2 regions of the Staphylococcus piscifermentans genome follow, and region 2 is predicted to be linked to the other one. Evidence: predicted binding sites of a transcription regulator. Region 2 holds the regulator's gene; the other holds the start of a gene.

Region 1 (4,288 bases), 250 kb from region 2:
ATGCAGCTGACTGAATAAGAAATAGAGAATACGACACCGATCAGAGTAGTTGCACTCTCACTTAAATGAAGTTCTTTACCGATAACAGGCATCAAGGGGATAGCAGAATAAAGGCTGCACATAACTGCAATACCTGTTATAAAGAACACAGTTGTGATTAAGTTGTAATTAAACTTTTGCTCCATTACAAACCTACCTTTCTTTAAATAATTAATATGAATGAAAATTGTTTAATGGGAATTTCAAAATTTACATAAAGAAATAGGGACAAATGTTTTAACACGTCCCATTAATTATGCAAAATGCTCGCAAGATGGCAATATGTCATCGAGCACAAACGGGGGATTGGACAATATTTCTGTCTAACCCCATCACCTTTAAAATGCAATTTTAATTTTAACACATGAAACTTAAATTAAAACGGGTTTGCTCAATATAAAAATATTGTGAAAAATCAGCAGAAAAAATATAAAACCGATGGAAATAGAAACCAATTCCATCGGCTTAATAGCAAGATTAAATTTATATTCGATTATTTAAACTTTCTGTGCTTCAGTACAATGTGAGGACCTATTATTTCGATTTCTAACGAAGTCGATAATAATACCGATAAATGTTAATACTAAGAAGGGATATAACCATGCCAATCCTTGTTCAGACAAAGGCAATGCTTGGTATAAACCGTTTAAAGGCTGAATTAATTTAAAAGTATTAAAAATCTCAAGTACCGAGATAATCAATGTTGAAATAGTCGGTAGAATATATGCGATTTTTAAATGTGTAGGTATCACAATAGCAATTAACGAAATGAGTACTAACACAATAGAAATCGGATAAATAAATGTCAACAATGGTACTGCAATTTGCAAGATCATATTTAATCCTAAAGTTGAAATTAAGAATCCAACTAATGAAAAAGCAATAACATAGGTTTTATATGAAATTTTAGGAAATTTCTTCATTCCAAATGCTGAGCTTGCGTTGACGAGGCCGATACATGTCGTTAAACATGCTAGAATAACGATAACCCCAAATAATATATTACCGAAAGCTCCAAATAATCTGACTGAGTTATAAGTTAGGATACTCGCTCCATTTTTAAATCCTGGCTTGCTTGTAGTAATACCGAGATAGGCAAGTGAAAAGTAAATGACTGTTAACAAAACAGCTGAAATCAAACCTGCTAAAATCACATTTTTAACAATCTTCTTACTATCTGAAATGCCCGCTAGTTTGAAACTTTGTACAATAACAACTGAGAAGGCGAGTGCAGCCACTAAATCCATTGTGTAATAACCTTCTAAGATACCTGAAACTAATGGCGCTTGAGCGTATTTACCTTGTGGTTCGCCGACTTTGCCTTCTGGGTGAATAATAGCAGCCACACAAAGCGCTCCGATTACTAGTAATAACGCAGGTGTCAGAACTTTTCCTAAATTGTCTACCATTCTATTAGGATATAAAGCAATTAACCCTACTATTATAAAGAATACAAGTGAAAACCCAACTAATGTCCAAGTGTTATGGACAGGGATAATAGATTTAGCGCCGATTTCATATGCGACATTTGCAGCACGCGGAATGCCGTAAAGCGCTCCAATAGATAAATAAATACATACTGCAAAAATAAATCCAAACTTTGGATGAACACGATTACCTATAAATTCTACACCACCGTCATAATAGGCGATTACGATAACTGTTATGTATGGCATTAAAATACCGGTAATTGCAAATCCAGTCATACCAGCCCACATATTACCCTGTGCGGTATAACCTAACATTGGTGGAAATATCAAGTTGCCAGCTCCGAAAAATAAGGAGAAAAGCATTAAACCGGATACTAATATTACTTTTTTCATTTGAACCTCCCGAAAATCAAGAAACAATATTTACTAAAATTTCTGAATATTATCTAATGTTGAAACCTTTCAAACATATAAACTTTAACATAATTCTAATTATTAGCAAAGTTTAAATTGAAGAATTAATATAAAAAGTGATAAATTGAACCGAATAGTGCAAATTGAAATGGTTATAAAGTGTCAAAAGCAGGAAAATTTTAAGGCGAATTTCGGCAAATAAAAGAAACGCTGAATTATTTATCAGCGTTTCTGGTTAATAAATATTAGTTATGGAACCCCCTCGAAGGGAATCGAACCCCTATTTTAAGAACCGGAATCTTACGTGTTATCCATTACACTACGAGGGGTAAATATTAACAGACAATTAATAGTGTACCTTTAACCGACTATAGGGTCAATATGGAGAAAGAAAATAAAAGGTGAGTATAATTTTTGACCATTTTTGACTTTTAGGTTAAAATATAGTTAATTCATAAAAGTACAAGGAGGAAATGTAATGAATTTAATTCCTACAGTAATTGAAACAACTAATCGCGGAGAACGCGCTTATGACATCTATTCAAGATTATTAAAAGACCGTATTATCATGTTAGGTTCAGCGATTGATGATAACGTAGCAAACTCAATCGTATCACAATTGTTATTCTTGCAAGCTCAAGATGCTGAGAAAGACATTTATTTATATATCAACTCACCAGGCGGCAGCGTAACAGCTGGATTTGCAATTTATGACACAATCCAACATATTAAACCAGATGTACAAACAATCTGCATCGGTATGGCCGCTTCAATGGGTTCATTCTTATTAGCAGCTGGCGCAAAAGGCAAACGTTTCGCGTTACCAAATGCTGAAGTTATGATTCACCAACCATTAGGCGGTGCGCAAGGTCAAGCAACTGAAATTGAAATCGCTGCTACTCATATCTTAAAAACACGTGCTAAATTGAATAAAATTTTAGCTGAACGTACTGGTCAATCAATTGAACAAATTGAAAAAGATACAGATCGTGATAACTTCTTAACAGCAGATGAAGCTAAAGAATACGGTCTAATTGATGAAGTAATGCAACCAGAAAAATAATATATTTGATAAATGTAAATAAAACAAGGGCGGGGACAAAATTTTGTCTCCGCCCTTGTTTCATTTGCTTAATGTTTATTGCGGTTTCTTTTCAAATATTTCATCAGCACGCTCACCAATATTACGATACCTACTAAGAGGTACAAGATAGCAATAAAGACTGATGGAGCTTGGGTCGTCATGGCGAAACTTCCGATACATATTAAAAGAATACCAGCAATTGCTAATAATGATTGAGTTAAAATATCGTTCTTATCCACAAATCCACCTTCGTTCTAACCACGTGGCTGACATTTATCAGTCAGGAATTTCTTAATTAAATACTACTTTAAATGAGTAGTTGATTATTCGTGCACTAAATTATCTAGTGCAGCTTTTAAATTTGGATAAGCAAAATCGAATCCTCGAGCTTGCAAGCGATTCGGAATTGCTTTTTGTGTATCTAAGATGATTGTAGCACGTTGCCCTAACACTAATCTCAAGACTAAACTAGGCGCCCATGTTTCATGAGGTTTGTGCATTTCTCTAGCCAGTGTATATCCGAAAAGATTTTGTCTTTCAGAGACAGGAGCAGTGAGGTTGAATACACCCTCAGCATTTGAATCATGAATTAAGAATAAAATAGCACGTGTTAAATCAGTGATGTGAATCCAAGAATACCATTGGAAGCCTGTGCCTAATTTGCCGCCAAAGTAAAATCTGTATGGAAGTTCCATAGTAGGGAGGGCGCCGCCTTCATCTGAAAGAATCATGCCGAAACGTCCGATTACGACTCTTGTACCTAATTTTTCAAATTTACGTGCAAATCGCTCCCATTGATAAGTAATATCTGAAAGAAAATCATGAGGATCGCATTTAGAAAGTTCTGTATAAGTTCTATGGAAATCAGGTCGATAATAACCCACAGCACTTGCGTTAAATAAGACAGATGGATGCGTATTCTTATGCTCGAATAATTCATAAAGCGCTTGAGTCGAACGAATGCGGCTCAACATTAAAGTACGTTTATAATCTTCAGTCCAACGATTATTTAATGAAGCACCAGCGAGATTGATTACAATATCGATATGATCAGGTACTTTGTTTTCCCATCCATCTTTATTCCAATTAACATAAGTAATCTTATTGTCTAAGCTATGACGATCTTGTCGAGTGAGAATAGTAATATGTGAATCGGTATTATAGATAGCATCGACCAAATGACTACCTACTAAACCTGTACCACCTGTGATTAAATACTCTTTCATTTTAGCCACCTCTTTTATAATATACGTAGTTCTGCTTCACTTCTTATATAGACAATATTCATTCTAAATATTCATTGTTTATTCAATGTTTAGAC
Region 2 (4,288 bases):
TTTCAGGTACTTCATTATTTACAATTGCTTGAGCTAAGCCTTCTGCAATTGCTGTTTTACCTACACCAGGTTCCCCGATTAATACTGGGTTGTTTTTAGTACGACGGCTCAATACTTCGATCACACGTGTGATTTCTGCGTCACGTCCGACAACAGGATCTAATGTGCCGTCTTTAGCAATCGCTGTTAAATCACGTGCTAAACCATCTAATGTCGGTGTGTTATTAGATTTTGCGGCTTGCGCATTTTTGTTGCTCATTTCCGGGCTGCCAAGTGCTTTAACAACTTGAGCACGTGCTTTTGTAATATTTAAGTCTAAGTTTGCAAACACACGTGCTGCTACGCCTTCATTTTCACGGATTAAACCAAGCAAGATATGCTCTGTTCCGACGAAATTATGGTGAAGTTTACGTGCTTCATCCATTGAAAGTTCGATAACTTTCTTAGCTCTTGGCGTATAGTGCAATGTGCCGACTTGTTCTTGACCTTGTCCGATTAGTTTCTCTACTTCTGCTACTACAAGATCTTCTGTAATACCGAAACTTTCTAATACTTTAGCTGCGATGCCTTCTGGTTCTTTCATTAAACCGAGAAGTAAGTGTTCAGTTCCGATATTTGAGTGATTCAAACGAATCGCTTCTTCTTGTGCATGCGCTAATACACGCTGTGCACGTTCTGTAAGTCTGCCGAATAACATAGCATAACCTCCTATTTTATATGTTCTCTAATAATATTTGCTCTTTGTTCATTTATCGATACTTCATCTGTGTCATTTATTAAAAATGGTGTTTGTATAGCGACCATCATTTCATTAAAATTAAAGTCTGGTATTTCAATATACCCTAAATCTATACCTAGTTTCACTTCGCTGAGTCGCATTGCCGCTTCTTCAAGTGACATCAAGCGACTATATCGCAACAATCCGAAAGAACGATAGATGCGATTTTCCATTTCAACTGAACTATGTTGGTCCAATTGTTTTCTGACATTCAATTCTTCTGTAATGATTTGTTGTACAATCTCTATTAAAGTTTCTATAATTTGTTCTTCTGTTCTTCCCAACGTCAATTGGTTTGAAACTTGGAAGACGTGGCCATACACTTGCGAGCCTTCGCCATAAATACCTCTGATGGTGAAGCCGAAGCGGTTAATCGTTTGCGCGATTCGATTCATACGTTTGGTAATCGAAAGACCAGGCAAATGCAGCATTACGCTGGCACGCATTCCTGTACCAATATTCGTGGGACAGGTTGTAAGATAACCAAGTGTTTCGTCAAAGCTGATGCTGAGTTTGCGATCTAACTCATCGTCTACTTCTGAAGCCTTTTGAAATAAAGATTCAAGATTCATATCGGTACTCATCGTTTGAATCCGGATATGATCTTCTTCATTTACCATTATGCTTAATGATTCATCTTCATTCAACAATACTGCTGAGGCAGGTTGTTTAATCAGCTCTGAACTAATTAAATGTTTGGCTACAAGTTTAAGTTTATCTCTTTGTTCCAGATTGCTCAGCTGCAAAGTCTGCATTTTCGGCAATGCATCTTGTACTTCATTAATTACCTTTTGACCTTCAATATCTGAAGTAAACATTAAGGGGTGCACATGATTATCCAAGTTTCTTGCGAGTCGAATGCGTGAAGACATTACCACAGGTGTTTCTTCACCATGTTCCATCCATTCACTCATATACATTGAATGTTCTTTCATGCAGCTATCCCTCGCTTTCTGCTTGAAGTGCTTTAATTTCATCGCGTACTACAGCCGCTTCTTCAAACAATTGCTTATCTACTAATTGCTGTAAATATTTATTTTTAGATTCGATTAATTTCTTAAGTGCTATTTTATGCGTTGAGGAAACAGGTGTCTTACCGACATGTTCAAATTGTCCACCTTGCACACGTCTTACAATATCCACAATATCCTCTTTGAAAGTCGTGTAGCATTGCGCACATCCGAATTTCCCTTTATAGGCAATATCTTTAATTGTCATATGGCAGTTTGGGCAGCGCTTTTCTTCTTTAACATTGAATTCTTCTAAATGAATACCATGCTTTGTCGCTAAGTGCTGCAAGATTTGTTTGATTACAAATGAACCTTCCATATCTTCTTGATGATTCTCAAATGAAGGTTCTTCATCGTAATTTTCTGCTTTTATAGGTTCAACATGTTCAGGATATGCTTCTTTCAACATTCCATCATGCTTTTCAGAATCTATTGCTTCTATTTTATCGTCAGACATGTGCAACCTCCTTGTCTATTAATAATAATTAATGACTGGCAAGAGCTGTTTCAATATATTTGCTCGTACAATATCTCTTGCTGCTACATCCATTCTTAGCGTGTCGCGATCGACCACTGCTAGAATCATTTTCGCTTCACGAATAGTAATATATTGATTTTCAAGCAAGCCTTCAATCACATAGTGCGCTTGTTGCTGAGAAATAGAATCTCCGATAATTTGTAAGAGATGGTCAATATAACCTTTTGTATCTTTCGTTTCAACTTTGGTGATTCTTATATAACCGCCGCCGCCACGTTTACTTTCTATTTCATAACCGTGTTCATTGGTGAATCTTGTCTTAATCACATAATTAAGTTGAGAAGGTACACAGTCAAAGCGTTGCGCAATATTGGCTCTTTGAATCTCAACAACATCCTTATTTGATTCCTCAAATAAATGTTTAATGTATTGTTCTATGATGTCGGACATATTATGCATGGATATCACCCCTTTTTTGACCTTCTTTGACTATATTATATGACCAACTTTGACCTTTTTCAACCAATATGTTTCTAAAAAATTTGGTTTTCGTGAAAAATTGGGATGTAACTTACTACCATTTTAATGTATGATATGGTATGAAAATAAAAAAATAAAGGATGAAGAAAAACATGCATATCATTATTGCTTTAATAGGGATTATTTTCTTTTTAGCACTTGCATTTGTTTTTAGCTCAGATAAGAAAAATGTCAAATGGAAATATGTCGGCATTCTGCTTGTTATCCAATTCGTCTTTGCCTTCCTACTATTAAAAACTAATATAGGAATCACGGTAATTGGCGGCATTGCAAACGGCTTCTCTTACCTGTTGGCTAAAGCAGCTGATGGAGTAAACTTCGTATTCGGAGGATTTAAATACGTGGATCCTAAAAATCCGCCATTCTTCTTCAGCGTATTATTACCGATTGTTTTTATCTCAGCTATTATCGGTATTTTACAATATACAAAAATTTTGCCGTTGGTGATTAATGTCTTAGGATTTTTAATTTCCAAAATCAACGGTATGGGTCGTTTAGAATCATATAACGCAGTTGCTGCGGCTATTTTAGGACAATCTGAAGTGTTTATCTCACTAAAAAAGCAACTTCCTTACATACCTAAGCAACGTTTATACACACTCACAGCTTCAGCAATGTCCACAGTGTCCGCCTCAATTGTCGGCGCTTACTTTACATTGCTCGAACCTAAATATGTCGTAACAGCTATCGTATTAAACTTATTCGGCGGTTTTATTATCGCTTCTATTATCAATCCTTATACAGTGGATGAAAAAGATGACAAGTTATTAGTAGAAGAAACTGAAAACAAACAATCCTTCTTTGAAATGTTGGGAGAATATATCTTAGATGGATTTAAAGTTGCGGTCATCGTAGGGGCGATGTTAATCGGTTATATCGCAATCATTGCTTTGTTAAATGGTATCGTCAGCGGAATCTTCACGATGGTTTCAGGCGGACATATTAAATGGGATTTCCAAACATTAATTGGATTTGTCTTCGCACCATTTGCATTCTTAACAGGTGTACCTTGGCATGAAGCAGTAAAATCTGGTTCATTGATGGCAACTAAGTTACTTTCCAACGAATTCGTTGCTATGCAAGGTCTAGGAAAAATGCACGGCTTATCGGACCGCGCAATCGGTATTACTTCCGTATTCTTAGTATCATTTGCGAACTTCAGTTCAATCGGTATTATCTCAGGTGCAATCAAATCATTAAATAATGAAAAAGGTGACGTGGTTGCGCGTTTCGGACTTAAATTATTATTTGGGGCAACATTAGTGTCCTTCATTTCTGCAGCAATCGCAGGATTCTTTATGTAAATACACGTATCTCAGCAGATGACTTCCTCATTTAAGGGAGTCATCTTTTTGGTTATTCAACGCAAAAATACTTGTATAATAACGGCAACTATATAGAATTGCTTTTCAGCAGGATGTAATGTAAAATTTCACTAATATAAAAAAGAAAGGAACAACCAAATGACTATTGAAGAATACT

Evidence for each region. Region 2 encodes CtsR, which represses protease genes until heat stress. Its sites were predicted from a motif close to ATGGTCAATAAAGGTCAAACA; they were not measured.
Region 1: clpP (ATP-dependent Clp endopeptidase proteolytic subunit ClpP) is a predicted target of CtsR. The motif match lies at 2,295-2,315, and genes of this name have one in related genera.

The regions. Positions count from the first base shown of each region.
Region 1 is NZ_LT906447.1:2,183,480-2,187,767, reverse strand. It holds gene CKV71_RS10245 (MFS transporter) at 1-185, opposite strand, end outside; gene brnQ (branched-chain amino acid transport system II carrier protein) at 537-1,862, opposite strand; tRNA gene CKV71_RS10235 (tRNA-Arg) at 2,141-2,212, opposite strand; gene clpP (ATP-dependent Clp endopeptidase proteolytic subunit ClpP) at 2,362-2,946, shown strand; gene CKV71_RS10225 (hypothetical protein) at 3,015-3,206, opposite strand; gene CKV71_RS10220 (TIGR01777 family oxidoreductase) at 3,291-4,193, opposite strand.
Region 2 is NZ_LT906447.1:2,431,853-2,436,140, forward strand. It holds gene CKV71_RS11425 (ATP-dependent Clp protease ATP-binding subunit) at 1-697, opposite strand, end outside; gene CKV71_RS11430 (protein arginine kinase) at 709-1,713, opposite strand; partial or broken gene CKV71_RS11435 (UvrB/UvrC motif-containing protein) at 1,718-2,104, opposite strand; gene CKV71_RS11440 (CtsR family transcriptional regulator) at 2,264-2,725, opposite strand; gene CKV71_RS11445 (NupC/NupG family nucleoside CNT transporter) at 2,899-4,110, shown strand; gene CKV71_RS11450 (ASCH domain-containing protein) at 4,270-4,288, shown strand, end outside.